Regions from separate parts of the Chryseobacterium sp. MIQD13 genome, predicted to be linked through region 3. Evidence: riboswitches for the same ligand, from Rfam matches in the RefSeq annotation. Region 3 holds a riboswitch; each other region holds the start of a gene.

Region 1 (10,887 bases), 910 kb from region 3:
GTCTGTTGTAAAGGTTCTTACCGTCTTTCATAATGATCTGTGCCACCTGATCCTTTGCAGAACTTACACTGTATCCAATGAAAGCATAATCAAAAGCGGAAACCTTCAATTCATAGTTGTCGAAAATGGTAGGCTGAAGATCTGGGTTACCCGTTACCTGTGTATTCGGGCTTCCAAATATAACATTGTTCGGATTCAGGGCAGAAATACTCGGCAGAGTGATCTTTTTGTTGTAGTTAGCGGCAATGTATACCTGGTTCATCAGGCTATACTGTACACTGGCATTCGGGAAAAGTTTGAACTTATTGAAAGGTGTTAAATCCCTTTCCAATACAGCATCATCTTTTATGACTCTTGTAATCCCGGAGATATCATAGTTTTCTGCTCTGGCTCCTAAGGTAAAATCAAATTTTTTCAGTTTCGCCTGAAATTCAAGATAAGTGGAAGCCGTTTGTCTCTGATACTCCAGATTGGTAAGGCCTCTGCTTTCCGTATCATAATCCTGTCTCTCATACAAACCTCCCAAACTAACTTTCCCTCCATCCAGAAGCTTTATAGGTTGGGAATAATCAATTTTAAAGTTAGCAATTCTCATATCCGAATTATTGCTCAGCACATTTCCGAGAACATATCTGGGCAGGGGCTCAAACGGCTCCTGGAATGTTTTATCGAGAAATACATTGTCTTGTCCAAACTTTGTATATGCTTTCGTATATCCAAACTGGAAATCCAGCTTTTGAGATTTATCCGCAAAACGTTTCTGATAAGTCGCTACAGCTTCCTGTCTTACACTGTTGGTATGGGCAATATCTGAAGAAGTAAAATCATAATCTCTCAGGTAATAGCCTAAGGGACTGTTATCCGGTGTTCTGTCTCCTATACCGTTACTTAGCGTATAATTGTCATTGTTATTGTGATAAATATCGTAATTCAATAATAATCTGTCCTGTCCCAGATCAAAGGTTACACCTGCCTTTGCGAAATAACCACGCCCTATTCTGTCTGTATTATTATGAAGAAGCACATCCTGATCTCCGTTCAGCATACTTTCACGATAGTTCTGGCCTACGTTCAGCTGCCATCCGAAAAATTTATTTCTGGCATTCAGGTTTAGAGAATTAGTGGTTCTGCTTCTGAATTTATCGTAATTCGTAAACGAGTAATTTCCCGAATACGTTGCCGTTAAATACTTATTGGCATTCTTATTCGTAATGATATTCATGATTGCACCTCCTGAAGTGGCAGGAAATTCTGCTCCGGGCTGGGTAATCACTTCAATTCTGTCCACTGAGTTGGCAGGCATCCCTTCAAGAAAAGAATTCAGTTCGTTCGAAGTAATATTTAAAGGCCGTCCATTCAGATAAACATCCAGGATTTTTCCCTGGTACATCATCCCGGCAATATCTGTAGCTACAAGTCCCGGAAGTTTCTTTATCCCCTCCAGAACATTGCCGTTATTGAGCTGTGGCTGTTCAGAAAAATCAAAAATAGTACGGTCTGCTTTCTGTTCAACGGCTTTTTTAGTTTTGGTAATCACAACACCTTCAATCTGTTTTTCCTTGTCCGGACTGGTATTGGTTTTTTCCTGTGAATAGGCAAAAAAAGACGCAAGCAAAGACAGCGCGAATATAGTTTTTCTCATAATGTTTTTTTACTACTGTTTAGTTAGACGTAAAAAACATTGATTTGTTACGGTGAAATTTGCGAAAAGTTAAATTTTTAGGCAATTATTTTTTTATTTCCGAAATATTTATATCTTTGCCACGTAATTATCAAGAATCTCATAGATGGGATAGCAACCTGCAAAAACAAGCAAGGTGCTGAAATAGATAAGCCGGCATGCCCGGAAAAAATGTTTATTCTCTATTTTTCTTCCCATCTTGAAATTTTTGTTTTAAAAAAATAAAATCAATGTTTAAAGACAAGGGGAAACACATTTCCAATTTAAATTTTCGTTTTTCAGATCATGAAGTATCACTTTGTTATTCTGACCTGTTTTCATGCCATTTCCACATGCGCATGTGTTGTTGTTTCTAGACTTCTTTAAAAAATAATAAAAACATTCTGGCTTTTGATCGTAACCTTAAATAATAGGTTACAGGAATACTATTGCCAAAGACCAACCAAACAATCAGTAATAATAAAATAGAAAATACATGTATACTTTCAACAAAAAAATAATCATAGCATCAGCAACCATTATATCAGCATTTTACTTTGGACAAACGGATTCTGCTTCATCTAAAAAGATTGATGATGTGGTAATTCTTGGATCAAGAGGATCGGGAAGATCTCTTACGGAAACTCCTGTTCCTGTAGATATCATCAATATTTCAAAAATTTTGAGACAAAGTCCGGTTAATAATATAAGCCAGGCGCTCAATTACGTCGTACCTTCATTCTCTTCCACTTCACATACTGTGAATGATGGGACTGACTTTGTAGATCCGGCCCTTCTCAGAGGACTTGGCCCGGATCAGGTTTTAGTCTTACTTAATGGAAAAAGAAGATATCAGTCTTCTCTGATCAATGTTACTTTAACGCCGGGAAGAGGTTCTGTGGGAACTGATCTTAATGCTATTCCTGCCTTTGCACTAGAGAAAATTGAAGTGCTGAGAGACGGGGCTTCTGCACAATATGGTTCTGATGCTATAGCAGGAGTGGTGAACTTAGGCCTTAAAAAAAGGCTTGGACTTTCAGGTCAGGTGTTTTTAGGAGGATATGCTTCGCCTGCAGCAAACAATTTCACTGGCGGAATAGATGGGCAGACTATTTCTGCAGATTTAAATTATGGAGCTAAAATTGGTGACAAAGGTTTTATCAATGTTACAGGATCAGTGCAGTACCGTGACCCGTATTCCAGAGCAGGAGTACGTCAGGGAGATATTTTCAATGCTTATAATGCTATTAATTACAGGGCTTTGCAGAATGGAGTTAATATTGACGGGTTGTATAAAAATATAACCAACACTTCCAATACTCAGCAAATTATCAATACTGTTAAGCAGTATGCTTCACAGGTTGATTACTTTTCACAGGATTTCAAAAACCAGATAGCAGGTGCGAACAGTATAACAGCATTACAAGGCTTATTAGGAAAGGATTTTACGGACCAGGAGCTTAAATACAGAGGCCTGGAAAGAAAAGATTTCAGCCTGAGGGCAGGACAGTCTAAATTACAGTCAGCGCAGCTTTTTTTCAATTCCGAAATTCCTGTAAATGAAGACTGGAAAGTATATTCCTTTGGAGGTTACAGTTACCGTTTGGGAAATGCAGGTGGATTTTTCCGGCTTCCAAACACAGAAAGAAATATCAATGCTGTTACACCCAATGGATATTTACCACAGATTGAAGCAAGTGTAAATGATTATTCCTTAGCCGGAGGAATTAAAGGAAAATGGAACGGCTGGAATGTAGATCTGAGTAATACTTTTGGAAAGAATGCTTTTAATTTTGGTGTTGTCAATACATTTAATGCATCTCTGGGAGACAGCTCTCCAAGAACTTTTGAAGCAGGAGGATCAGAGTTTTTACAAAATACTCTGAATCTGGATTTCTCAAAAAAATATGATGTTTTACATGGCTTAAATGTTGCCTTTGGAGGGGAATACCGGTATGAAAATTATAAAGTAAATGCCGGAAAAGAAAATTCTTACGTTTCTTATGATATATATGGACACGTAGTAACAGCAGCTACTCCTGATAATGAAAAACCAACTGATTTTTTTGGAAATATAAGGCCGGCCGGTTCACAGGTTTTCCCTGGATTTAGCCCTGATAATGCGGTTTCCGGAAGCAGAAACAGTATTGCAGCCTATGCTGATGTTGAAATTGAGCCAACCGACTGGTGGTTAGTGGAAGGAGCTGTACGTTTTGAAAATTATTCAGACTTCGGTTCTACTTTTAACTATAAACTGGCAACAAATGTAAAACTGGCTAAGAATTTTAATTGGAGAGGAGCGGTTTCCACAGGATTCAGGGCACCTTCTCTGGCACAGATTTACTATAGCTCTACGTCTACACTGATTCAGAAAGGGCAGACAACGCAGGTAGGAACTTTCAGAAATAATTCTGAGGCGGCTCAGGCACTGGGAATTCCGAAATTAAAGCAGGAAACCTCACAGTCCTACAGCACAGGCATTACATGGAAGATCCCGTCTTTGAGTTTAGTATTTACAGCAGATGCTTATCTTATAAAGATTAAGGACAGAGTAGTGCTTACAGATTTATTCTACCGTCCTGAAGGAAATTTTGCACCCGGATCAGACCAGGCGGTTCTGCAAGGAGCTTTCGATCTGGCCAGAGCCAGTGCTGCGAATTTCTTTGCCAATGCAGTGGATTCACAAACGAAAGGATTAGATATCACTGTTTCCCAGAACTCAAGAATTTCGGAAGGGATTTCTCTGGAAAATAATCTTGGACTTAACCTTAATCAGACCAGAAGAATTGGAGATATTCATGCTTCACCTAAACTGGTGAGCCAGATCAATAATTATTTCTCCGAACCTAACAGGGTGTATTTTGAAGAAGCCGTGCCGCGTATCAAAGCTACTCTTGCCAACACTTTAAGGCTTGCTGCGCTTACGATTTCCCTTAGAAATTCCTATTTTGGAAAAGTAACAGATGCTGATGTGCTGGATGCCAATTTTGACGGCGTTACCGAAAGCAGGGAACACTTTGTTTTAAATGAACGCTTTGTGACGGACCTTTCCGTAGGATATGATTTCAATAAAAATATTTCGGCGACGATAGGAAGTAATAATATATTCAATATACTGCCTTCCAAAAGTCCCAATATCAGTTCGCTGACTGCCGATAACCAATTTGTATATTCAAGGCAGGTTTCCCAATACGGCATCGGAGGACGTTTCCTTTTTGCAAGAGTGGAATTTAAATTCTAAAGTAAATAAAGACAAATAAAAAACAGAGAATAAAATCTCTGTTTTTATTTTATGAACCCTTTAAACCATTAAGCAGATTTAAGGAATTAAGTATAGTTGAGATTCATCATTCTGATTTCCTGTGTTTTGAGGAAAGTCTCTTAATATTCTTAACAGCTTATTATATCTTAATGGTTTAAAATATTATTGTACCCTGTCTTTTTCCTCGAAATTGATATTCTTCTTACTGATTTTCTTTTTATTGCTTCCAAAGGTATAATTGACGCTTAAACGGAAACTTCTGCCGTCCCAGTAATTATCCATATGCTGGGTATTGTCTTTAAAATAGTAGGTTCCCCGGTATCTTTGTGCGAAAATATTGGTAACTGTTGCATTGATCTGTAGTTTTTTTTCCATAAGGGAAAACTTTAATCCTGAAGTCAGTTCAGGGAAAACATTGAAATAGGAGTTTACATTTTTGTAGGGAAGGCTGTGGCTGTAATTCAGGAATAGGGCAAAGGTTTTATTTTTATTTAAAGTAAATGTATTGTTGACGGAATAGCTGAATGAACTTCCTTTCTGTGTTTCTGCCTCAATATTGAATACAGTTGAATTCTGAAGAGAAGCATTCATAGATATGCTGGTTTCCCAGAATCTGAAAAAAGTATCGGTATAAGAAGCGTTCAATCCCCAGAAATTATTGTTGTAGTAATTCAGATAATTGCTGATCTGCGAAAGACCATCTATATAAGATATCTGGCCGAATGCATTTTTCATCTTCAGATAATAAACACTGGCAGAAAATTTATTGTTGAAAGTATAGGCCAGCTCCCAGTTATTGATATATGCCGGTGTCAGCAAAGGATTTCCGGAAGAATAGGAATATGGATTTTCATACCAGCGGAAAGGGTTCAGGTTGCTCATGCTCGGGCGGTTAATCCTTCTTGAATAAGAAAAGCTGAATACATTTTTATCCTGTTTATACGAAACATACGCAGAAGGAAACCATTGTCCGTAATTATAGCTGTTCCCTGAACCGGTAGAAGGTGTGTAGCTCTCTGCATTGGTGTTTTCATAGCGAAGTCCCGCTTTGGTTTCCCAGTGTTCCCCAAATGATTTTGCATAGCTGATGTAAGCCGCATAATTTTCTTCCTGATATTCAAAAATGTTGGCCTTTAAAAGATCTTCCACATACTGTCCTGCATTCAGGTTGAAATATCTGAGATCCGAACTGTTTTTGAACTGATTAAATTTCACTCCGGTTTCAATGGTACCAAAAGAAAATGGTAGTTCCAGATCTGCCTGCGCGGAAAAGATCTGTGGGGAGATCAAAGAAACGGTTTTCACATCCTGAACAGAATGATCTGAGGATTTCAGCGTAGAAAAATTCACTTCGGTATCAGAATTATTTTTATAGAAATTTCCCGCAATACTTAGCTTTTTACCCAAAGAATCCAGTTTAAGGTCGTAGTAGGCGCTTAAAGTATGTGTCGGAAGCTTCTCACGGTGAAAAGTATTGGTTAACAGATTTTCTTCACCAAGATCTGAAGAAATATTTTTTGTTGTGTTAACGATATCCATCCCGGATTTCTGGCGGGCGTAGATATATTCCATTCCTATCTCGGAATTCTTACTGATTTTATAGGAAAGATTGAGAGTTGGGGTCAGCTCGTTCCACATATCTCTCCGTATCGAATTGCTGTAGTTTTGGGTAGCGCCTATAATATTGTAGTTTTCATCCGTACGTTTTGCAGAATCATAATACATCAGCTTCAGGCTGCTGCTGAATTTTTCAGTCTGATAATTGAGCGAGCCGTTTGAGCTGAAACCTGAATAAGTCCTCTGGATCAGACTGGTATTGATGTTTCCACTGAAACCCAGGTTTGGGTTTTTCTTCAGAATAATATTGATGATCCCGCTGTTTCCCTGCGCTTCATATTTAGAAGGCGGAGTCGTGATTACTTCTATCTTTGAGATGTTTTCCGAGCGGATGGATTTCAGATAATTTAAAAGAGCAGTTCCGGAAAGATTCAGCATTCTGCCGTTGATCATTACACTTACCGTACTTTTTCCGGCAATGGAGATAGAACCCATATTTTCATCAACCTTCAGCATCGGAACATTGGCCAATGTTTCCGATGCATCCATACCTTGTGATGCTACTGATGCCTCTACATTAAAAATAAGGCGGTCGGTCTTTCTTTCCAAAAGCTTTTTCTTGACCAAAAGATTGATCTGTTCCACATTTTGGATACTGTCTTTCTGTATTTGAGCTGAAGCGGCTGTAGAAAAAAGACCAAGAATTAGAATATATTTTAGTTTCATAGTTAAAAATCCTGGCTCAAAGGTATTTTCAAACTTATTTTTGTGAAACATCATTTAGATTTCACCTCGCATTATTCCGTCCAAAATATTTTCATCGGAAAAAAAGAGGGTTTCATCGGAAATATCTAGGAATCTGAGTGATTGAAGCCTTACATTTGAACATGAAGCAAAAGCAAATCTTTCTCCTGCATCTTTTTTACTGGCTGCTGATTATTTTCAACGGCATCATTGCAGTATCGGTTTACAGTACCAAAGGGATTGGTATTCTTGATGTTACTATCTTTCTTGCTAATTTTCTGGGGTTTTATGTGAATTATTTTTTCGTGGTTCCGAGATTTTTCGATCCGAAAAGATTCTACCTCATGATTATCGGTTTTTTTGTGGGAGTATTTATTTTTGTTATTTTCAGGTACTCCATAGAAGAAATACTATTGCCCTCGCTTACAGGCTACAGGAATTATGCGGAAGGAACTACTTTCCTGTATTATTTTTACGACAATATTTATTATTCAAGCTTAACGGTTTTTGTGAGTACAAATCTCTGGTTTTTTAAATATTATTCTAAAATTGAAGCAGAACGTACAAGGCTTATTGAAGAACGAAAACATGCCCAGCTTCAGGCTCTGAAAACCCAGATTAATCCACATTTTATTTTCAATTCTTTAAATAATATTTATTCTCTGGTTTATCAGAATTCGGACCAGTCTTTGTCTGCTATTGAAAAGCTCAGCGAACTGTTGAGGTACAGCACAAAAGACCTTGAAAAAGATGTTATCAGCCTTGATAAAGAAATTGGTTATATCGAAAGCCTGATCGGCCTTGAAAAACTCCGGATCAGAAATCCTGAACTGCTTGTCTTTGAAAAAAACATTTCCAATCCTAAACTTAATATTTCTCCTATGCTTTTGGTCCCTTTTGTAGAAAATGCTTTCAAGCATGGTGATTTCAGGGATAAGGGATTTGTTCTGAAAATCTCAGACGAAAATAAAATGCTTCATTTTTATCTCCATAATTTTAAAAATCAGAGAATGAAAGACTCGGCTTCAGGAATAGGAATTGAAAACGTCAAAAAAAGACTGGACATTTTATATCCTAAAAAACATGAACTGAACATACAGGACCTGGAATCTGAATTTATCGTAGATTTAAGAATAAGTTTCCCTTATGAAAACAATTAAATGCATTATTGTTGATGATGAGCCTCTGGCAATATCCCTTCTGGAAAACTATGTCAGAAAGATTCCTTTTATGGAACTGGTTTTTTCTGCGGAAAATCCTATTCTCGCTTTAGAATATATCCGGAACAATGAGGCAGACCTGATCTTCCTTGATATTCAGATGCCTGAACTTACAGGAATCAATTTTATGAAGATCGTTGGAGAAAAGAAAAAGTATATTTTGACGACGGCATATTCAGAATACGCGCTGGAAGGGTATGAGCATAATATCATTGATTATCTTCTGAAGCCCGTTTCTTTTGAACGGTTCTATAAAAGTGCGGTAAAGGCCCAGGAACGTTTTTCTTCTTCTGAAAGTGGAGAGTCCTACTTTTTCGTAAAATCTTCTGGTCAGCAGCACCGTATTAATTTCATTGATATACTTTACATTGAAAGTATCAAAGATTATGTGAACATCAGGACTTCTCATGAAGAATATATTGTGCTGGATACCCTTAAGTCTCTGGAGAATCAGCTTTCCGACAGATTTGTCCGGGTTCATAAATCATTCATCATTAATCTGGACAAAACTAAAAATATCGGCATAAAGAGAATTGTTTTGGTTTCGGAGCAGGAAATTCCGATCGGGGAAAGCTATCGTAGCAACCTTCTGAATAAGATAAAATAAAAAGCGGCTTCCGCAGGAAGCCGCTTTTTCTATGATTAATTAATCTAACAATTAATTCTGTTGTTTTTTAATCAGGTTAAGAGCAGAACCTGCTTTAAACCAATCAATCTGCTGATCATTGTACGTATGGTTAGCCATGATAATATCTTTGGTTCCATCGGCATGAACGAACTCTAAAGTCAGCTGTTTTCCTGGAGCAAACTGGTCAAGATCTAAGAAATTAACTGTATCGTCTTCCTGGATTTTGTCATAATCTGCTTCATTGGCAAAAGTGATTCCTAACATTCCTTGTTTTTTAAGGTTTGTTTCGTGAATTCTCGCAAATGATTTTACCAGTACAGCTTTTACTCCAAGGTGTCTTGGTTCCATAGCAGCATGTTCTCTTGAAGAACCTTCACCATAGTTCTGGTCTCCAACAACAATAGTAGGAACTCCTGCAGCTTTGTAAGCTCTCTGTACAGCCGGAACTTCACCATATTCACCAGTTAATTCATTTTTAACGTGGTTAGTTTCCATGTTGTAAGCATTGACTGCACCAATCAACATATTGTTTGAAATATTGTCAAGATGACCTCTGTATTTCAGCCATGGTCCAGCCATAGAAATGTGGTCAGTAGTACATTTTCCGAAAGCTTTGATCAATACCTTAGCTCCTTCGATGTTTTTACCGTCCCAGGCCGGGAATTCTTCTAATAGCTGAAGTCTGTCTGAATTAGGGTTTACGTTTACAACAACGCTTGAACCGTCCTCAGATGGAGCCTGATATCCGTTATCATCAACAGCGAATCCTTTGGATGGTAATTCAGAACCTTTAGGCTCATCCAGTTTCACTTGCTCTCCGTTTTCAGCAGTTAAAGTATCTGTAATAGGGTTAAAGTCCAATCTTCCTGAGATTGCAACGGCAGCTACCATTTCAGGTGAGGCTACAAATGCATGGGTATTCGGATTACCGTCAGCTCTTTTGGCAAAGTTTCTGTTGAAAGAATGGATGATAGAGTTTTTCTCTCCTTTATCAGCTCCTTCTCTGTCCCATTGTCCGATACAAGGTCCGCAGGCATTGGTAAAGATTCTTGCATTTTCAAATTTTCTGAATGAATTCAGGAACCCGTCTCTTTCTGCTGTGAATTTCACCTGCTCGGAACCCGGGTTGATCCCTAAAATCGCCTTTGGTTTAACTCCTTTTGCTACTGCATCTTCAACGATAGAAGCTGCTCTTGATAAATCTTCATAGGAAGAGTTGGTACAAGAACCGATAAGAGCCCATTCCACTTCTATTGGCCATCCGTTAGCTTCAGCTTTTGCTCTGAATTCTGCGACCGGTGTCGCTAAATCCGGAGTGAAAGGTCCGTTAAGGTGTGGCGTAAGCTCTGAAAGGTTGATCTCGATCAGTTGATCAAAATATTGCTCAGGGTTTGCATATACTTCAGCATCACCCGTTAAATGTTCTGCAATTTTATCAGCAGCATCTACTACATCCTGTCTTCCTGTTGCTGTTAAATATCTTCTCATGGAATCATCATATCCGAAAGTAGAAGTAGTAGCTCCGATTTCAGCACCCATGTTACAGATGGTTCCTTTACCTGTTGCTGAAAGAGATTCTGCCCCTTCTCCGAAATATTCCACGATGCATCCTGTTCCTCCTTTTACAGTAAGGATTCCAGCCACTTTAAGGATAACGTCTTTTGCAGACGTCCATCCGCTCATTTTACCGGTTAGTTTTACTCCGATCAGTTTAGGCATTTTAAGTTCCCAGGCCATTCCGGCCATTACATCTACTGCATCAGCACCACCTACACCGATAGCCACCATTCCTAAACCTCCTGCATTTACCGTATGA
Region 2 (10,887 bases), 140 kb from region 3:
TATTTAATGCTTTTCAAGCTTGTACAGCTCAGAACAAGGCAAACACGGAGTTTATATATCATACCGCAGATTATGACTTGGGTACTATCTATGATGAACGTATTTATAACAGTTCAACCGGGATATATGAATATAAGAAATATGCTAATGACTCTTTAATTCAAAATATAAAACTATATATAAAATTTTCACAAGAAGATTTAGAATCTATTTATAAGTTGTATCTCTCTTCAAAATCAGAAATGAGTGATTGTTATTTCGAGAATAATATAATTGTACATAAATCAGCACTTATATTTAATTCAAAGAAGGATAATTTCAATGAAATAAAATGTATTAAAAATGGGGATAATTCTATTTTCACTAAAATTGAAAATAAGATTGAAAAAAACATTACCTCATCCAGTATATACAAGACAACTTTTTCATCTGAGTTTTATAAAAAATAAAAGGGGCTATCGAAACAAGAGTTGAATTTAAACAGTAAATCTCTATTGAAATACTTCCTGATATAAAATTTTTTAGATTTTAAAGTAAAAAAGCCACAATGTTTAAACATCGTGGCTTTTTAAAAAATCAAATCTAAATAAACTATAAATTCGGATTATTCTCAATCTCCTTCTGCGGAATACTGAACAGATAATACTTACTGTTCGGCGCAAAAGCAGTCTGATCCGGGAAGTTAAAAACAGAATGCCCTCTTCCGTTCACCGTTTTTACGGTTCCATCAGGAGTGGTAATCTGTACTTTTACAGGTTGTCCGTTGGTATCTACAAACGGTTTTCTTGCCACAGCCCCCCGAGTTCTTATAATATCCGAGAGGGAGAATCCTTCCCCGAAAAGCTCTTTTCTTCTTTCAATCAGAATTTTTTCTATAACAGCATCCTGGGTAAGAGAGCCATTGTAAGGATTGGCGTTTCTGGCTGTTTTCAATTCATTTAAAACTGTAACTGCATTTGCAATATTCCCGTTTCTGGCTTCTGCCTCGGCTTCGATCAAATACATTTCTGCAGCTCTCATTAGAACAATATCTGCAATAAGACCTGTCTTAAATTTAAATTTCGAATACCTTAAAAGTCCTTCTCTACCCGGAAGTCCGTCCCACTGAAACAACTGGAATCTGATATCATTGGCATCAAACAGATCTTTGAAGAAAGGATCTGCCATAAAGCTGTAGTAATAACTTCCCGAAGAAGATACATCAAGATAATGGAAAGCATAGCTTGCTCCCGACTGCTCCTGAGTCTGTCCGTGACCCCAGATCCATTCGCCATTGCTGATGTCATTGAAACCTTCTTTGTATTTTTCAGCAGTCATTAAAGGATAGCCTGTTCTGGCTATTTTTGCTGCAGCCGCCGCTTTGTTCCATTCTCCGGTATTCAGATAAGTTCTTGCCAAAAGACCGTTTACAACAGCTTTATTAATTTTATCCTTATTATTTCTGGTATAATTGGTTAAAAGGTTATCCGCTTCTGTAAGATCGTTTTTGATCAAAGCATAAATTTCCTCAAGGCTTGCTCTTTTCTTTGGAACAGTACTGATTGTTGAAGGTTCCATATAGATTGGAGCGGTCAATGCAGTTTTGTCTTTCAGATAGCTGAACTGATAAAAACTGGCCAGATTCAGATAACAGAAAGCACGCAATGCTTTAGCCTGCCCTTTTACCTGGTCTTTTTTCTCCTGACTTCCTTCTGTCTGATCAATACGGGTGATCACATTATTCATATTGTTAATGGTTGAATACAGTGCAGACCATATAAACTGTGACCGGGAAGCAGTATTGTTCACCATTTCCGTAAAAGCGTATGCAGACGCGAAACCATACTTATTGGTAAGAACCGCAACATCACTTCCCATAGCATCACTTGTCCTCAAAACCGTTGAATATCCTATATTCGCGAAAGTGGGTCCATCATCATTCAATTTCGCCCAGGCTCCGTTAATTACCGTTTCTGCACTTTCTGCCGTTTTGAAAACCTCTTCACCATTAGCTTGGTCTGTAGGAGCCGTTTCCAGTTCATTTTGACAGCTTGTCAGCGACCAAACTGCAATCAGGGCAAAAGATATATATTTTAATTTTTTCATTGTTTCAATTTTAAAAAGTTAAAGAGTTGCCTGAAGACCGAAAGTTATAGTTCTCATGGCAGGATATCTGTAATAAGTGGTTCCATCCAGTGCCTGCTCAGGATCCATCCCTTTATGTTTGTAAAAAGTCAGAAGGTTTTCTGCCTGAACATAAATCCTGAATTTTTTCAGTCCCAATTTTTCAAAATAATCTGATGGAAGTGTATACCCTAAACTCACATTTTTAAGTCTTGCATAGGTTCCGGAATATAAAAACCTTGAAGAAGTAGAGGTCCAGTTATTCGTAGTGGTGCTTAGCGCAGGAACATCTGTATTTGGATTTTCAGGAGTCCATCTGTTCAGCATTTCTGCACTCCACGCACGCCCTCCGGCGCTTCCGTTGCTCATCAGTGATGTGTAATCTGTATCAAGGATCTTTCCGCCAATGCTGAATGTCAAAAGTCCTGAAAAATCAAAATTTTTATAGGCAATACTTGTTGTAATTCCTCCTGTTACTTTTGGCAATGCAGATCCCTGAATTGTTTTTGTAGCTTTTGCATATTCCGAAGTTGTTCCGTCTACTGTATTTCCGTTCGCATCCTGGTAAATATATCTCCATAGAGGTTTCCCGTTGGAAGAATCTACGCCTATCCATTCAGGAATAAAGAAATCATAGATGGAACCACCTACCTCAAGGCGCTTTGTTCCGGTTATTACAGACCCTTTGGGAAGTTTTGTAATTTTATTGTTTAAAGTGCTCAGGTTTACATCAACATTCCACTGGAAATTATCATTTTTGATCGGTGTCGTAAACAATGAGAATTCAAAACCTGTATTCTGTATCGTTCCTACGTTGAAAGGAAAATCACTGATTCCCAAAGACGGGGCAACCGGCATATTAAATAAAAGATCCTGACTTTTTCGTTTAAAATATTCGATGTTTCCTTTAACTCTGTTATTAAGGATGGCAAACTCAAGTCCCAGGTTTAAATTAAGATTGGTTTCCCATTTCACATCATTCGTCTGTACTTTTTCAAGAACGGTTCCCGGTTCGCCAAGGTTGTTATAAAATCTGTACAGCTCCTGATAAGCATAATAAAGTGAAGATCCATTTGGTCTTCGCAATTTATCATTTCCCTGACCTCCATAACTTGCACGAAGCGTTAATTGGTTGAAAATATTCAGGTTCTTGATAAAATCTTCATTGGAAGCTTTCCATGAACCTCCTACTGACCAGAATTTCCCCCATCTGTTATCCTCGAAGAATCTTGAAGAACCGTCCGCCCTTCCTGATACGGATAAAAAGTAAGTATTATTGAAATCATACTCTGCTCTTCCCAGAAAGCTCAACAAAGAAAATTTGTCACTGTTTCCACTGAAACTTCCCAACAGGGCTGCAGCATCAGGTTCATAATAATATGGAAGGGAGAACTGGCTCCTGGAACCGGATATCGTTTGGTAATCATATTTATAAAATTCCTGACCTCCCAAAACATTAAGGTGATGCTTCCCGATTTTTTTGTCAAAAGTAAGAATATTACTCGTTGTATAAGAAAGTGTCCGGCTGTTTGATCTCGTTACTGAACCGCCAATCTCGCTTCCCTCACCAAGAAGGGGATTTGAATAATAATGGCCATTGTAATTCACAAGATCAACTGAAAAGCTGGTTTTAAATTTCAATTCGGGAAGAAAAGTAAAATCTAAGAATCCTTTTCCTGAAAAATTGTCTTCTTTATTTTCGTTTTTATCCAAAGGCAGAGTTGCAGCGGCATTCTGGTTTTGTAAAGCACTTGTAGGTCTGTATTTCCCGAAATCATAAATCCTGTTTCCTTCTGCATCCAAAACGTAGCTTCCATCAGCGTTTCTTTCGTAATAAGGATAGAAAGACGGAATTACTCTGGCTGCATTGATAATATTGTCTGTTCTGGAATCCGAAGAAGGTGGTGCCTGCTGAATACTGTTGGTGTAGCTTAGATTTGCCCCTGCATTCAACCACTTTTTAACTTCGGAATTGATCTTTAATCTGGTGGAAAATTTTTGAAATCCTGATTCGATGGCAATTCCTTTATCATCAAGGTAGCCTAATGAAAAGAAGTAATTACTTTTTTCACTTCCTCCACTGATATCGAAATCCACCTGGCTTCTGGATGCCGTTCTTTGAAGAATATCCCTCCAATCGTCATTCCATAGAGGCTTTGCTCCCGGAAGAAGCTTCCCGTCTGTTCCTACAGGTTTTGGAAATCCGGCTCCGTAAGGGTTTATTCCCAAAGCATTCACAAGATTATCGCTTGCCATCTGTCCTGCCTGTTGTGAAGTTATTTGTCCTGATTTATAGCCGTTTCTCAAGGCTTCCCAATACAGCTGGAAATATTCGTCTGTACTTACCTGTTTGTAATCTTTTACGGCTCTGCCGGAAAATCCCTGACTGATGTTAAAATTGATTCTGGATTCCCCTTTTTTACCGGACTTTGTGGTGATAATGATGATTCCGTTGGCTCCTCTTGAACCGTATAGTGAACTGGCCGTAGCATCTTTCAAAACACTGATAGATTCTATATCATTCGGGCTGATAGAGTTGATATTTCCGTCAAAAGGAATTCCGTCTACCACACATAACGGATCGCTGGAAGCGCTTATCGACCCTACTCCTCTGATCCTGATGGAAGCTGTAGAACCCGGCTGTCCTGAAGCACTTACCGCCTGTATTCCGGGAACCTGCCCTTCAAGAGCTTTTGTAATATTGGTAACAGGTCTGTTATTGATCTTATCACTTGAGATGGTAGCTACTGAACCTGTATAACTTGTTCTCTTGGCTTTCCCATAAGCGATTACTACTACTTCATCAATTTCCTTTTCGTTGATTGTATCTTTTTTTGCTTTTACTTCCTGTGCATTTACGCTGATAATTCCTAAGAAAAACACAGCAACAGGAGGAATCCAAACCTTAGATGCAATTAAATTTTTGCTAATCATAATCAATTCTATTTATCGTATATTAAAAATCAACCCTTTGCAGAAAAGTCAGCAAAGGGCATCGATAAATACGATTAACCAAATGCTTATTTTTCCTTTAAAGGCTGAATGTAACACCTTGCGCAGGGGCAGGTTGTTAAGATTTCACAGGGTCAGTTCCCTCCATCTTTCTTTATAAGCCGATCGAAATATGTCTGCAAATCTAAAAACAATTAGTCTACAAAACAAGTAGACTTTAAAATTTTTTACTAAATATTATCAAAAATTAACTTAATTTTTAATTAAAAACCCTCACAGCAAGCAGTTAACGAATTATGAAATCTTCAAACATGAGATATATCATTATTAATAATTGAATGATGCATATTTTATAAAATACTGAAATAAAAAAAGACGCCATAAGGCGCCATTTAATGTTTCCAAGATTAATTTCAAGTATTAATACAGTCTCTGTATGGAAACAAAAACTTCCAATGTATTGTCTAATGTATTAGAATCTGAGGTAACGCTGGCATTACCCGAACTTGTATAAGATTTGTTATCTATACGCAATGCATAATAAACCCTGTACCATTTGTTATCCGCAGTTGTAATATCAAATGTAACAGTCTCATTTCTTCCATAGGTAAGATAAACCCCATCATCAAACTGTGCGTAATTATTTGGGAAAATTAAAAAATTAGCACCACGTGAATCACCTGTATGGGTAGACACCTCAGAAACCCATACTTTCGCATTGGTGGTGGTAATATTGTAAAGACGCGGATCAAAATTAGTAGAAGTTCCATTTCCATCAAACGCATTAGGAGAAGTAATAAAAGCATCGACTCTGAAAGTATTATTAACTACCGGAAGATCATTAAGGAATTGGCTTAAAAGAAATGATGTTGTCTGGCGGGGAATTGAAGAGTGATAATACACAAGCTCTCCAGGCGCAATCACAGCTCCAGCTCCTACCGTTGCACTACAGGTCTGCCCACCAATATTTATCGGGAAAGTAGTCAGTGTAGGACTGGAAGCAGTTGGCATTCCTGAAACCGTATAGCTAAGTATTCCTGATCCTACATTGAAATTCCCGGCAGGAAGCGTTGCAGTAAGCCCGTTTACAGGACCTACAGTCTGTGCAGCATACACTCCCCCGTTTCCCCCTGTATAAGGAACATTCATTGTTCCGGTATAAGGTGTCCCGGCAGTATAAGTTCCGGGCGAAAGTGTAACTCCGTTACAGGTAATAGCTCCTAAAGTTCCGGGGGCAAGAGACCCGTTATTAAATGTTCTCCACTCCGTGCCATTCCAGAATACATAACCCGTATAGCCAAGTCCTCCGGTTCCTAAATTATACACAAGCAGTCCTGCTACCGGCGAAGGAATGGTAACCTGATCGGTTTGAGAAGTTAAAGCTACTTTCGGACCCAGAAGTCCTTTTTTGCTTCCAACGGCAAGTCCGTCTACATTGACATCCAAAATTGCAGAAGCATTGGGTTCAGTGGTTCCAATTCCGACTCTGCCTGTGGAAGTTATAGTAAAATCATTCGAGCCCTGTGGAGCAGTTGGAACTCCCGATGCAGGATTATCCTTCAAACCATCTACATGGAAAATCCCCTGTGGGTTTGACGTATTGATTCCAACCTGTGAATAAATAAAACCAGAAGCAATGGTTGCAAAAAGTAATATTGTTTTTTTCATTTTCAAATTATTTAAGTTTAAAGATTGATAAAAGTTATTGCAGGGAATCCTTTCATCAAGTCATCCTTACTCATTTCGATGAGATTTTTTTGAATAAACATTTGGCAAAGTTATTCTCCGGCTTAGATAAAAAAAACAATTCAATAAGTGAAAAACGGGAAATAACTTAAATCTATATCAAACTGAAAGTCAATAAATTAAACCAATGATTTATAAAAATTCATTTAGATAACTCCACTGAACCAATTAACCTTAGTGATAAAAAAAATCAATCGACATAAAAATTAACAGATCATAGGTTTTATCAACATATCTTTCTTTTGAAATGTCTTTAATTATTTATGTTATAAATTTTAAATGAGAGTTACAGGGAGTTTAAAATAGATACGGATTGATTATACCAGAATTTCTGTCCAAACATCTATGACACTTAATAATTAATATGCAGAGAAATTATTTATCTTTGAATAAATTTTTCAAATGAGAATTCTTATCATTAATGGTCCAAATCTTAATTTACTGGGCACCAGGGAGCCGGAAATATACGGTACAATTTCCATGGCAGATTATCTGAAAAAACTGGAGACTGAATTCTCATATCATGAGATCAGCTATTATCAGTCTAATATTGAGGGAGAAATCATTAACAGACTTCAGGAGGATAATTTTGATGCTTTGGTGATTAATCCCGGAGCTTATACACATTACTCGTATGCAATAGCAGACTGCCTAAAAAATATACAAAAACCCAAAGTAGAAGTTCACATCAGTAACATTTATAAAAGGGAAGAATTCCGACAGAAATCTGTAACGGCAGCCAATACAGATGCTGTATTGTCCGGTTTTGGAATGGATGGGTACAGACTGGCTATTTTAAGTTTGAAATAAACCAGGAATTTAGAAAACAGATGCTTCGACTCCGCTCAGCATGACATTGTAATAATAGAAATAAATATTTCGGAAGGATTGAAGTTATTAAATAAAAAAGCCTCATCAATGATGAGGCTTTTGTTATATTAGATAGTCTGCTGTTGAAGCTGAGGACCTGAAGCAATTAGCTTCTTCCCTTCTTCAGTATCACAGTACTGTTCAAAGTTCTTGATATATCTTGCAGCAAGATCTTTTGCCTTTTCTTCCCATTCTGCAGCATTACTGTATGTTTCTCTAGGATCCAGGATACCTTCAGAAACATTTGGAAGCTGTGTAGGAATTTCAAGGTTCATGATAGGAACCTGAGTTTTAGGAGCATTTTCAATAGAACCGTCAATGATGGCATCAATGATAGCTCTTGTATCTTTCAGAGAAATTCTCTTTCCGGTTCCGTTCCATCCTGTATTTACCAAATATGCTTTTGCACCGTGTTCTTTCATCTTCCCGATCAATGTTTTAGAATACATTGTTGGGTGAAGGGTAAGGAACGCTTCTCCGAATGCAGGAGAGAAAGATGGTTCAGGCTCAGTGATTCCTCTTTCAGTGCCAGCCAGTTTGGAAGTATATCCACAAAGGAAGTGATATTGTGCCTGGTTTTCATCTAAAATAGAAACCGGAGGCAATACTCCGAAGGCATCAGCAGAAAGATAAACAATCTTCTTAGCATGTCCGGCTTTAGAAGGAAGAACAATTTTGTTGATATGATAAATAGGATAAGATACTCTTGTATTTTCAGTGATAGATCCGTCTTTATAGTCAGCAACACCGTTATTTACCACTACATTTTCAAGAAGTGCATCTCTTTTGATTGCTCTGAAAATATCCGGCTCTTTTTCTTCTGAAAGGTCAATTACTTTAGCATAGCATCCACCTTCATAGTTGAATACTCCATTGTTATCCCAACCGTGCTCATCGTCACCGATAAGGAATCTCTTAGGATCTGCGGATAAAGTTGTTTTTCCTGTTCCGGAAAGACCGAAGAAAAGAGCGACATCACCACCTTCACCTACATTGGCAGAACAGTGCATAGAAGCCATTCCTTTTAGTGGAAGATAGTAGTTCATCATTGCAAACATCCCTTTCTTCATTTCACCACCGTACCATGTACCTCCGATGATCTGTAATTTTTCGGTAAGATTGAACATAATGAAGTTCTCAGAATTTAATCCCTGAGCTTCCCAGTTCGGGTTGGTTGTTTTGGAACCATTGATTACTGTGAAATCCGGCTCCCCGAAATTTTCTAATTCGTAGTGAGACGGACGGATGAACATATTAGTAACGAAATGCGCCTGCCACGCTACTTCAACGATGAACCTCACTTTTAGTCTTGTATCTGTATTGGTACCACAAAAAGCATCAACTACATAGATCTTTTTAGCCTCAGAAAGCTGGTTCAGCACTAATCCTTTACAAGAATCAAAATTTTCCGCTGTTGTAGGAAGGTTTACTTTCCCGTCCCAGAAAATTGTGTCTCTTGTAACATCATCCTGAACTATGTATCTGTCTTTAGGCGAACGACCTGTGAAAATTCCAGTTTTTACTGATACTGCACCAGATTCTGTAAGCTCAGCTTCTTCAAAGCCTTGATTTTCAGGAGCTACCTCAGCCTGATATAACTCTTCATAAGACGGGTTATAGACGAGTTCATAATTTCCTTTAATCCCTAATTTTTCTAAATCCTGGATGATTTTAGCGTGTTTCATTTTACTTATATTTTCTATTTCTTTATTGGGTTCAACAAAATTAATATTAATTATTTGTTAAAGGTGGTTTAAATATAATGATATAAGTCAGAATGGCAAATAAAAAAACCTGGCTGTAAATTACTGATTATAAATTAATTATATCAGACCATTCAAAAACAGTATTAAAACCTTTTCCCCAAAAATAGTCCTTATAGCCATGAAATTTGGCACTCATCACAAAATCTCCGCCCCAGGCTCCCAAACTTTTAACAAAAACAGGGCAGTCTGTGAAATTTTTTTCTTTAACTGTAGGAATTTCAAGGAATTTTGATATTTTTTGCTCATGAATCATCATCAATTGAGAAAAATTTTCCAATTCACCGCATAACAAAACTTTCTTTGTGATATCCGAAAATTCATCAACGAGTATTTGGGACTTTGATTTTGACTTGTAAAAATTGATTCCTTCCCTGCTGTCCTGCTTCTGATTTAAATGAATAAAAATCAGTTCATTTTTAAACATCGGACTGAAATCAACCTTCTCATAACTTATTTCAGGTTTGCTCTGGAAAAGAATAGCTGATTTCTCTTTTGCAACCGCAATATCATAACCGCTTCCACCCAGACTAATGCTGTTGAGATGAAAAGGATCAATACCAGCCCACTCCGCCAAATTATTCATGAGTGTAGAACTGCTTCCAAGTCCATAGTCTGCGGGAAACTGAAGATTGGTCTTCAGATGATAAGTAAAACTGTTCTTGAATTTGATTTTAGAAAGTTGCTGAACATTTTTTAAGGTTTTAAGAATAAATTCAGCGCTTGAAGGAAGATTGGTTTCGAGGATCTGCCAGTTTTTATAATCAATGACAGCCTTCAGCCATAATTTGTTTTGATGATGCGCTTCCCAAAATATCAGAGATCTCCGGTCGTCTTTTTCATCAAAAAAAAACTCTTGTCCAAGCTTGGTAGGTACCGCCAGGACAAGAGCTCCGTCTATTGCGAAATATTCTGAAGTAAGCATAAGCTTTCCCGGTGAAAATATTCCGCTCATATTTTTTATTTAGATTGCAGAAGCAACATCTACAGAAGGATCAATTTTCTTGATCAGTCCCTGAAGGGTTTTTCCGGGACCTACTTCTACAAAATTAGATGCTCCGTCCTTGATCATATTCTGAACAGACTGCGTCCATTTTACAGGACCTGTAAGCTGAGCGATCAGATTTTGTTTGATCTCCTCAGGATTAATTACTGCTGTAGTTGTAATATTCTGGTATACCGGAATAGTTGCTTTTCTGAATTTTGTATTTTCAATTGCCGCTGCCAGTCTTTCCTGTGCCGGCTGCATTAACGGGGAGTGAAATGCTCCGTTTACCGGAAGTAATAATGCTCTTTTTGCACCCGCTTCTTTAAGTTTTATGCAAGCTTCTTCTACAGCTGCTGTTTCTCCTGAAATTACCAATTGGCCAGGACAGTTATAATTAGCAGGTACTACAATACCGCTGATTTGTGAACATATCTCTTCAACTTTAGTGTCATCAAGACCTAAAAT
Region 3 (10,887 bases):
GCTATTATAAGAAACCAGCATGAAAGCAAGAAAGAGGATAAAACAGAAGGTGTTAACCGTGTGATTACCGCACAACAGCTGAAAAGTTACCAGAATTTGGTAAAAGAAATTATCGTGGAAGCCCAGCTTATGGAATATATTGCTAAAATTATAGTCAATACAAGAGAAAACCAGTTCTTATATCTGGGAGCTTCTCCAAGAGCTTCATTGGCTTTGCTTACGGCTTCCAAATCTTTTGCAGCACTTAGGGGAAGAGACTTTGTGACTCCTGAAGACATTAAAGAAGCAAGTTATGCCGTATTAAGGCACAGAGTGATCGTTTCTCCTGAAAGAGAAATGGAGGGCCTTACAGCAGATGAAATTATACGCCAGATTTTAGAAGGAATAGAGATTCCTAGGTAGATTAAGGATTAGATTCATAAGATAATTGTTTATCAGAATATAGTTCCTTGTTCCCAAATCTCTTAAAAAATGAAAAACCTATACATCAATACACGATTTTTCTTTTCGCTCATAGGAGTGGGGATTGTGTATGTCCTTGCATTTTTCTTCCCTGTTATGATGTGGGTTGCTCATATTCTGTTGATACTGTGTTTTCTTGCAGTAATGGTAGATTATCTTTTGTTGTTTAATCAGAAGAATGCGTTACTTGCTCAGAGGATACTTCCTGAGAAACTCTCCAATGGGGATGAAAACTTTGTAAAGATTGATATAAAAAATAATTACGGCTTTAAGATCAGTACAAAGATCATTGATGAAATTCCGTTTCAGTTTCAGAAAAGAGATTTTTTGATTACACAAAATATTGAACCAGGAAGAAATACCTATTTCCAGTACAGTCTGGAGCCTAAAAAAAGAGGGGAGTACAGCTTCGGAAATCTGAATGTGTATGCTTCTTCCCCTTTAGGATTTGTAGCAAAAAGGTTCAATTTCCAGAAAGATGTTATGCTTCCTGCTTATCCGTCCTTTGTTCATCTCAGAAAGTATGAGCTGATGGCATTGCAGAGTGAATTTATGCTGGGTGGAATTAAAAAGGTCAGAAAACTGGGCCATACCATGGAATTTGAACAGATCAAAGAATATGTTCCCGGAGATGATATCAGGACTATCAACTGGAAAGCTACTTCTAAAACGAACCGATTAATGGTCAATCAGTTTCAGGATGAGAAATCACAGCGGATCTTTATTCTGATTGATAAAGGAAGGACAATGAAAATGCCTTTCAACGGATTGAGCCTGCTTGATTATTCAATTAACGCAGCAATGGCCTTGTCCCATATTATTCTGAAAAAAGGTGACCGAGCCGGAATGATGACCTTTTCCAAAAAAACGGAGAATAAAGTGGCTGCTGAAAATAAATCCGGGCAGCTGAAAAAGATTTCGGAAGCATTATATAATATTAAAACCGATTTTTTTGAAAGTGATTTCAACCGTCTGTACCAGGATGTAAAATATTCTCTGAACCAGAGAAGCCTAGTTCTGCTTTTTACCAATTTTGAAACCCTTGACGGATTGAACCGCCAACTGAAATACCTTCGTGGTATTGCTAAAAACCACCTGTTGGTTGTCGTGTTTTTCAAAAACTCTGAGCTACAGACCCTTATTCATAAAAACCCTGAAAGTATGCAGGAAATTTACGATGAGGTTATTGCTGAAAAGTTTGAATTTGAAAAGAAACTGATCATTCAGGAACTCTGGAAATATGGAATCTATACCGTTTATACTCTTCCTGAAAATTTAAATATTGACGTTATCAATAAATATCTTGAGATAAAAGCGAGAGGAATTTTATAATTTTGCATAAAATAAATCTAATGGTTCACCATTCCAGGTGTAACCAGAAATCTTACAATAAAATTCGAAAATGAAAATAACACTTAACAGAATAAACGACGATTTTTTATTTGAATGTATCAATTCTCAGGGAAATTCAATCCTTTTGGACAATACTTCACAGCCCGGAGCTAAAGGTGTTTCTCCAATGGAAAGCGTGCTGATGGCGGTTGCCGGATGCAGTGGGATAGATGTAGTATCTATTTTGAAAAAACAACGTCAGGAAATCACCGGTTTCAAGGCAGAAGTAGAAGGGGAAAGAGTTCCTGTGGAAGATGCAAAACCATTTAAAGCGATCAAAGTAAAATTTCTTTTAGAAGGAAATATAGATCCTAAAAAAGCATTAAAGGCAGCTGAACTGTCTTTTGAAAAATATTGTTCCGTATCAAAAACTTTAGAACCGAATGTAGAGATCGGATATGAAGTTTTTGTAAACGGAGAAAAAATTTAGACTAAGTTTTTTAAATAATAAACAGCCCGCGACATTGTCGCGGGCTGTTTTCAATAAAAAAGATAAAAAAAGAAATTAGTTTTTGACTACTTTTTTCATAAAGCTGTCTTTTTCAGTAATGACCTTAAAATAGTATACTCCTGAAGCAGCTGTATAAATAGAAATTTTTGTTTTTTCACCATTAATGCCGGTCTGTTTCTGGATAAGTCTTCCTTGAGCATCATATACTTCTACAGATCTTATTTTTGAGTCAGACTCTATGTTTACATCTCCTTTCGTTGGATTCGGGTAAACATTCACACTCGATTTTTCATTGGATTCCAAAGTTTGAAGTACAGTACCACCAATTACGGTTACTGCTTCATTAGTTGCAACAGGGAAATTATAGTCGAAATAGATATTAGCTTTTCCACTTACACTTTCTCCCGAAACAAGGCCTGCTTTAGTCTTTATTTTAAGCGTGATATTTCCATGTTGGGAAGCCGCAAGATTGATATCTTTCATCATAAATTCAACTTTATTGCCGGTAATCTTTGTGTAGGTTCCGTGTGAAGTATTCTGTAACTGTAAGGAAGAAATATTGAAATCATCAGGATTAACATCCATTTCCACCATAATATTCGTGGCAGGCGCAGTTCCCGTATTTTCGAAGTTGATGATGTAATGAAGATCTTTGCCGACCATAGATATCGGTATTTGATTTCCTTCAAGACATGTGATGTCATTTGGATCGAAGGACCCTGTTACGGTTTGCTGATAAGCAAATTCATTATCGGAAGGATGTGCGTCGCCCGATAAAGGAGTTACTGATGCAGAAAAATTAAGCTGATCCCCTATATTAACTGGATTTGAAGGGTGAGTAGGAGGATTTACATTAAATGTAATTTCAGAAGACGTATTGGAATAAGGTTTTAAGTTCGTAAAATTAAATGTTATCTGATTTCCGAAAACTGAAGGAGGCAGCGATGAAGATAAGAAATTCATTTTAGAATTATTGAATACAACCACTGCATTTCCTGAAAGCGCAGTATTGCCTTTATTTCTCCAGATTACCTTATATACGGCATCAAAACCTGGTCGTGCATCTGTAACAGGTGCAAAAATAACCTCAAGGTCTTTAACGTTTCCATTTTTGGTTACACAAATATCTTGAGTAGTTATATTATTGTTATTATCTGCAAAATTTACTATGAAAGTAGAAGGAGTTACTATATATAATGATGGATTTTCCGGTTCTGCTGTTAAAGTAAAGTTTCCGGCCTGCGTATTCAGGTTATAATCTCCGGTACTTTTTACGAAAGTTTCTTCAGTAGATGTTCCGTTGTTCACTTTTAATTTCATGTGCGCGAAAACTTCATCATTAATGTCGCAGCTGTTATTATTATCATCAAATCTTACATTTCCTTTGATGGTATTGTAATTCCCCCCGGGAACAAAATTACAGTATGAATTAACATTGGGATATAAATTATTAGAGTTAAGCATATCTCTTAAATAATCTACCTCACTATAATCATAATTTGGATCGGTTGGATCAAGTGAAAAATCATCTGCACAAATATAATACAGGTTAGGATTGTTCAGTAAATGAAGACCTTCATTCCATACACCGTTCTTCGCAAAAACATTTATAATATTATTATTTTCTGCAAATATATTTTCTGCCTTCGTTTTAGTGATATCCAATAATGTTATTAAATTGTTATTGCAATTGATTGACTGAGGTATTGCTGGATTCACCAGAAGGTCATCACTTATCTTAGGTAATGCAGGACTTACAAATGTTGTTAGCTGATTATAGCTGGCATTCAGATTAATTATTTTAGAAACATCACTGATATTTAGTGAAGTAAGTTGATTATTACTGCAATCAAATTCAATTGATGTAAGTTGGTTAATATTTAAAGCTGTTAAATTGTTATAGCTGCAGTCAAAAGATTGCAATACAAAACTGTCATTACTTATAATCGAAGTCAGTTGATTATGGCTGCAGTTTAAATATACCGTTAAAGGCAGCGTAGGTGAATTTAGCGCTATATTGGGAATTCTTAGAAGCGTTAGATTTGTTGTATCCAGACTCGTTAAATTATTATAGCTGCAATCCAGAAAATTGGTGGTTAAATTGGTGATATTAAGATTTGATATATTATTATGGCTGCAGTTCACACCACCTCTGGGAAATACCAAATAAGATCCGTTGTAATAGATTTGCTCTGTAATATTAAGATTCTGAAGGTCTAATGAAGTTAAATGATTGTAACTGCAATCCAGTGAACGAAGATTGGTACATCCATTTAAAATTAGAGTTGATAAATTACAGTTGTTGGCCTTCAGATTAGCAATATTAATATTGTTTTCTAAATTTAAATAGCTGAGATTACTTTTATTGCTAACATCCAGATCAGTAACTTTTGATTCTTTGAGATTTAAGTATTCAATACTGTTTCCCAGAGCTATATCTGATAAATTGGTATTTGAAGCATCAATCCATTTCAGGCTTGCCATACTGTTCACTTGTAGTGAAATGACAGTATTATGATTAATATCCAGCATTTCAAGATTTGTAAAACCTGTTATACCGTTCACCGAATTAATACCGGAATTACTTAAATAAAGAGCTCCGACCTGATTGGCCTCACTCTGCTGAATTTCCCCGTCACTGTTGGTATCAATGGCAAAATAATTTCCAGTGAGATTTTTTGCAACCGTATTAGTGGAAGAGGCTGAAAGTAATTTGGCTTTAAAATTCGGATCAGGAATACTGATGTTCTGTGATTTCATTCCCAAGCTGAACATTAGGAAAGAAACTAAACAAAATAATTTTGTTTTCATAAATAGTGTATTGGTTTTTTTATTGTGCTTATCACTGCTATCCAAAGAAAATCCCTCTGAGAATAAAGAGCAGTCAATTAAAAAGATAGTAAGCTTAGTCTAAAAATGAATAGTGTGGATTTTGAATAACAAATTGGGTAGATTGCCCGGATTGGAATTTCCTGACTGAGCTGACAGGAAAAAGGAAGAAGAAATATTTTTCATTGTGTGTGTTTTCTCGCGCAAAGGTAGGCAAAAAATAAAGGGTACGATTTTACATAATATATTTCTTGAAACTCGACTTTTAATAAAAAAGCCTCTTAAAAAGAGGCTTTATATTTATACTGTTAATCTAGGTTTCATAAGTTTGGCAACCGTTGCAGTCCATCCCGTCTGATGGGAAGCACCAACACCCCGGCCATTGTCACCATGAAAATATTCAAAGAAAGTAATATAATCCTTAAAATGTTCATCATAATTGAACTTGGCATTACCTCCGTTGAAAGGCCTTTGTCCATCCTCATCCTTTAAAAATAATGAACACAGCCTTCTGCTGATATTCTGTGCTACTTCATCCAGGTTTTTCTTCTCACCGCTTCCGGTTGGGAATTCCACTTTTAAGCTGTTGCCATAGTAAAAATGAAAACGCTGTAAACTTTCCACAATAAGGAAATTGATAGGGAACCAGATAGGTCCGCGCCAGTTGCTGTTACCACCGAACATACGGCTGTCACTCTCAGCAGGAGTATAATAAACTACATTTTCTGTTCCGTGAACAGAGAATATGAAAGGATTTTCCTCATACACTTTTGACATCGCACGGATTCCGTAAGAACTTAAAAATTCATTTTCATCAAGCATTCTGTTCAGAACTTTTGTCAGCCTGTTTTTACGGAGAATACTCATCAGGTGCTTTCTTCCCTGTCCTTCCTCATCCCAGTGGGAAACCAGTTTCGTAAGTTCAGGCTTGTTCTTTAATACCCATTCCATTCTTGCCTGGAAATTCGGCATTTTATCCAGTAAATGATGATCTACAATCTCTACTGCAAACATCGGAATCAATCCTACGATACTTCTCAATTTCAGAGAGACACTGTCTCCGTTACCCAGCTGCAGTACATCATAGAAAAATCCATCCTCTTCATTCCATAAACCTTCTTTTCCATCTCCTAAATTTTCCATAGCTTCTGCGATATACAGATAATGCTCAAAAAACTTAATTGCCATATCTTCATACACCTGATAGTACTGAGCCAGCTCCATGGCAATCCGCATCATATTAAGAGCATACATAGCCATCCAGCTTGTTCCGTCAGCCTGTTCAAGATGTTGACCGTCCTTCAGTTCCATATTCCGGTCGAAAGCCCCGATATTATCCAGTCCAAGGAAACCGCCTCCAAAAATGTTTTTACCGTTTTTATCCTTTCGGTTTACCCACCAGGTAAAATTCAGAAGAAGCTTCTGGAAGACTTTTTCAAGAAACAAAAGATCAGGCTTGCCATTCTGCTTTTCATCAATCTTAAAAACCCGGAAACACGACCATGCATGTACCGGTGGATTCACATCGCTCAGATTCCATTCATAAGCAGGAAGCTGGCCATTCGGATGCATATACCATTCCTTGGTTAACAGTAAAAGTTGCCCCTTGGCAAATTCACCGTCAATGATAGAAAAAGGAACACAGTGAAACGCCAGATCCCATGTTGCATACCACGGATACTCCCATTTATCGGGCATAGAGATAATATCTTTATTATGAAGATGGTTCCATTCCGTGTTTCTTACATATTCATTAAAATTCCTCGGAGCTTCATGGTTTGGGTCGCCTTTCAGCCACTTTCCTACATTGTAATGATAGAACTGTTTATTCCAGAGAAGTCCTGCAAATGCCTGTCTCTGAACATTTCTTTCATCCTCATTAGTTGTTTCACTCTGAATTTCATTGTAGAACTCATCTGCTTCGATAGCTCTTGTACTGAAGATCTCGTCAAAATCTGCAAAAGGCTCGTCCGTCTCATCAGGACATAACCTGAAATCAAAAGTTTTGGATTGTCCTGCTTCAATGATTTCATCAATGATAAAAGAAGCTTTGGTCCCTCTTTTTTCCGGATTTACCGTGTTGCTCCCATAGACAATGTGATCATTGACTCCATCCTTAAAATAAGTGTTTCCCGAATAAGGCGCCCCGTATAATTTAGGAGTATTGGTTTCATTATCACAGAAAGCGCTTTTTGCTGCCAGATTTCTTGAATAGAATTTTTTGATCGAAATACTGTCATGGTTAACGTCAATGCACCCATCATACGAAGCATTCATTTGCCCCTTGTATGTATTGTAGCCCCATTTCCAGTTGTTTCGGAACCACGCAGCCGGAGCTATAACGATGGGAGCATCCTGCTTACTTCTGTTGTGAACAGTTACCCTTGCAAGGATATTATTATGATCCGCCTTACAATATTCAATAAAAATATCGAAATATTCATCGTCATTAAAAATCCCTGTATCAAACAGCTCATATTCAGGTTCCTTTTTGCTTCGTCTTCCGTTTTCAGCAACAAGATCATCATAAGGAAATGCATTGATCGGATACTTATACACCATCTTCATATAGCTGTGGGTAGGTGTATTATCTAAATAATAAAAAATTTCTTTGATATCTTCTCCGTGATTGCCCTGAGGATTGCTTAAACCAAAAAAGCGCTCTTTTACAATTTTATCTTTTTTATTCCAAAACGAGAAAGCAAAACAGAAAATCTGCTTCACATCAGAGATTCCTGCGATCCCTTCTTCACCCCATCGGTAAGTATAACTTTCAGCATTATTATGGTTTGCGTAATGCCAGGCATTTCCGTTCGGGCTGTAGTCTTCACGCACATTTCCCCATTGCCGGTTGCTGACGTACGGACCCCAGTTTTTCCATTTAGAATCTTGTAATCTTTCTTTTTCAACAGTCATATTTCATCATTTTTCAAGTACGAAGTTAGTTTTTTTGAAAAATAATTCCAATTCCTTCCACCTGAAGAATTATTAACATACCGTTGAAACACTTATTATTACAGCATTTTTTAATATTAAATATTTTTTTTGAAAAATTTAAAAGAAAAAACATATCTTTGCAGTGCGTTCATTCAAATATTGAAAATGTTATCAAGAAAGGTTGAGGGATTAGACCCTATGAAACCTTAGCAACCCTTTGCGCAAGCAGAGAAGGTGCTACGTTCTACCAATTTATTTTGGACAGATAACTCACTGAAGTTCTTTTCAGCCATTTCCTGTGGCATTTTCAATTGTATTAAAATAATAGAATTGAAAACAGAACTAAACTATATTAATCTTTCGTATCACACCCATTCCAAAAAGGAATGCCATATCCCGTTGACCTATCAGATCTTCGGGAAAGACTTGTTTTCAGCACCCATTATACTGGTTAATCATGCTTTGACCGGAAATTCAAATGTTTCCGGAGAAAAAGGATGGTGGAAGCAGTTAATTGGTGAAAATCAGGTAATTGATACAAATAAATATACTGTTCTGTGTTTCAATATCCCCGGAAACGGATATGATCATTTTTTAATTGACGAATACGAAGATTTCACACCATCAGATATTGCAGAAATATTCCTGAAAGGTCTTGAAGCTTTACATATCAAAAATTTATATGCCATTATTGGAGGTTCTCTCGGAGGAGGAATTGCCTGGGAAATGCTTGCCAAGCAGCCACAGCTGGCGGAAATTTTTATTCCCATTGCCTGCGACTTTAAAACCCATGACTGGCTTCATGCACAGTGTCTTGTTCAAAAATTTCTGTTGAACGGAAATGATGAACCGCTGCAAAAAGCAAGAATCCATGCTATGTTGTGTTACAGGACACCTCAATCCTTAAATGACAGATTTCAAAACAGATACGATCTTGAAAATCAGCGACTTGAGTCGGAAGACTGGCTTGTGTATCATGGAAATTCATTAAACGAAAGATTTAGTTTAAAATCTTATAAATTGATGAATCATTTGCTGATGAATATCAATGCCGAAGAACATCAGCTTGAAAAGATCAGTGCCCGAATGCACCTTATTGCAGTAGATACAGATTTATTTTTCCCTGCTTCTGAAATCCGAATGTGCTTTAAGCAGCTGAAAGATAAAAATAAAGAAGTTTTCTATCATGAAATAGAGTCAATTCACGGGCATGATGCCTTCTTAATGGAATACGAACAATTAAATACTATCATAAAAAATATTTTGTAGAATGAGAAATGCTAACGAAATAAAGTTTTTAAAAAACAGATCAATCATCAAGTTTGAAGGAGAAGATTTCTTAGGGGAAATCGGGATCGACGGAAGAATTTTTAAGGCGCTTACTTTGGCGCGTATCAGTGTAGGAGTGATCTCCCAGCAGGCTATCGAAAACGGAATTTCAATTCTGGTCAATGAAGCTGATGCAGAAAATGCAGTAACCTGCCTGATCGATGAGTTTGAAGCAGAAAGAAAATCCGGGAAAGTTTCCCAGATCTATAGTATCAATAATGTTTCCGTACTTGGTTTTGTAGCGGAAGATTTCAATAAAGTACTTGCAGAACTTGCAAGGAATAATGTATTTCCGCTTCTTCTGAATCAGGTTGCAGCTGAGAAAAGAGTTAATATTGTAGTTACCTCTTCCCAGGATGAGAAAACGAAAAATATCATTGAATCCGAAATATTCAAAAAACCTAAAACTGTTCATCTGGCGATCATTGGGCACGGGAATGTAGGGAAAACTTTAATAGACCAGGTTTTACAGTCTTCCGAAGAAATCAGAAGACGTAAAAAAATAGACCTTAAAGTAGTTGCGGTTGCCAATTCAAGAAAAATCGCATTTAACAAAAAAGGTTTCAATGAAGGCTGGAATGATGAGGTTTTAACGGCAGAACATCCGTCAAATGTTGAAGAGCTGATCAATTTCTCAAAAGAAAATCAGCTGGAAAACCTGATTGTAGTAGACAATACAGCAAGCAAAGATTTTGTAAAGAACTATCATGCATTGGCTGAAAACGGCTTTGATCTGGTTTCATCCAATAAAATTTTCAACACACTGCCAATTGAAGAATACCGTAAACTAAGATATACGTTGAGTAAAAACAACAGACGTTATCTTTATGAAACCAATGTGGGAGCAGGCCTTCCATTGATTGATACTATAAAATTATTACACCTTTCAGGAGAAAATATTACCAGAATAAAAGGGGTATTCTCCGGATCATTAAGTTACATTTTTAATAATTTCTCTGTAAGAAACGATAAATTCTCTACAATCATTGGGGAAGCTATGGAGAAAGGATATACAGAACCTGATCCACGCGAAGACCTTTCCGGAAATGATGTAGCAAGAAAACTTCTGATCCTTGCGAGGGAACTGGATCTGATTAATGAATTCCAGGATATCAATATTCAGAATTTAATTCCTGAAAATCTTTTGTCCGTTGATAAAAATGAGTTTATCTCTAGGCTGGATGAGCTGGATGAAGAATATCAGAAAATCAAAGAAGGGCAGGAACCGGGGCATGTGCTTCGTTATGTGGGCGATCTTCATGGTGACCTTCAGAAGGATAAAGGCCAGCTCGATGTAAAATTGGTTTCTGTACCGGGAAGCTCAGCTTTAGGACAGTTGAAAGGTTCAGATTCTATTTTTGAAATCTATACGGAAAGTTACGGTGAAAACCCGATTGTAATCATGGGAGCCGGAGCCGGAGCTCAGGTAACAGCGAGAGGAGTTTTCGGAGACATTTTAAGAGTAAGTGAAACGAAATAAATTAATG

What was found. Region 3 has a riboswitch for S-adenosylmethionine ahead of ACQWU4_RS07685 (alpha/beta fold hydrolase). Riboswitches for the same ligand answer to the same signal wherever they lie in the genome.
Region 1: linked by a shared signal. The riboswitch ahead of ACQWU4_RS11780 (TonB-dependent receptor plug domain-containing protein) and the one ahead of ACQWU4_RS07685 (alpha/beta fold hydrolase) in region 3 are both predicted to bind S-adenosylmethionine.
Region 2: linked by a shared signal. The riboswitch ahead of ACQWU4_RS08365 (SusC/RagA family TonB-linked outer membrane protein) and the one ahead of ACQWU4_RS07685 (alpha/beta fold hydrolase) in region 3 are both predicted to bind S-adenosylmethionine.

The regions. Positions count from the first base shown of each region.
Region 1 covers NZ_JBNWAF010000002.1:1,044,357-1,055,243, forward strand. Annotated here, with positions in the region: gene ACQWU4_RS11775 (outer membrane beta-barrel protein) at 1-1,642, opposite strand, end outside; SAM-I-IV-variant riboswitch at 1,765-1,863, shown strand; gene ACQWU4_RS11780 (TonB-dependent receptor plug domain-containing protein) at 2,157-4,901, shown strand; gene ACQWU4_RS11785 (TonB-dependent receptor domain-containing protein) at 5,085-7,205, opposite strand; gene ACQWU4_RS11790 (sensor histidine kinase) at 7,367-8,383, shown strand; gene ACQWU4_RS11795 (LytR/AlgR family response regulator transcription factor) at 8,370-9,050, shown strand; gene ACQWU4_RS11800 (aconitate hydratase) at 9,102-10,887, opposite strand, start outside.
Region 2 covers NZ_JBNWAF010000002.1:269,679-280,565, forward strand. Annotated here, with positions in the region: gene ACQWU4_RS08355 (hypothetical protein) at 1-449, shown strand, start outside; gene ACQWU4_RS08360 (RagB/SusD family nutrient uptake outer membrane protein) at 592-2,085, opposite strand; gene ACQWU4_RS08365 (SusC/RagA family TonB-linked outer membrane protein) at 2,104-5,037, opposite strand; SAM riboswitch class I at 5,121-5,218, opposite strand; gene ACQWU4_RS08370 (hypothetical protein) at 5,476-6,723, opposite strand; gene ACQWU4_RS08375 (type II 3-dehydroquinate dehydratase) at 7,204-7,611, shown strand; gene pckA (phosphoenolpyruvate carboxykinase (ATP)) at 7,740-9,356, opposite strand; gene ACQWU4_RS08385 (GYDIA family GHMP kinase) at 9,484-10,389, opposite strand; gene fabD (ACP S-malonyltransferase) at 10,399-10,887, opposite strand, start outside.
Region 3 covers NZ_JBNWAF010000002.1:129,931-140,817, reverse strand. Annotated here, with positions in the region: gene ACQWU4_RS07710 (AAA family ATPase) at 1-402, shown strand, start outside; gene ACQWU4_RS07705 (DUF58 domain-containing protein) at 472-1,794, shown strand; gene ACQWU4_RS07700 (OsmC family protein) at 1,865-2,284, shown strand; gene ACQWU4_RS07695 (DUF7619 domain-containing protein) at 2,360-5,116, opposite strand; gene ACQWU4_RS07690 (MGH1-like glycoside hydrolase domain-containing protein) at 5,435-8,050, opposite strand; SAM riboswitch class I at 8,237-8,343, shown strand; gene ACQWU4_RS07685 (alpha/beta fold hydrolase) at 8,402-9,340, shown strand; gene ACQWU4_RS07680 (ACT domain-containing protein) at 9,342-10,880, shown strand.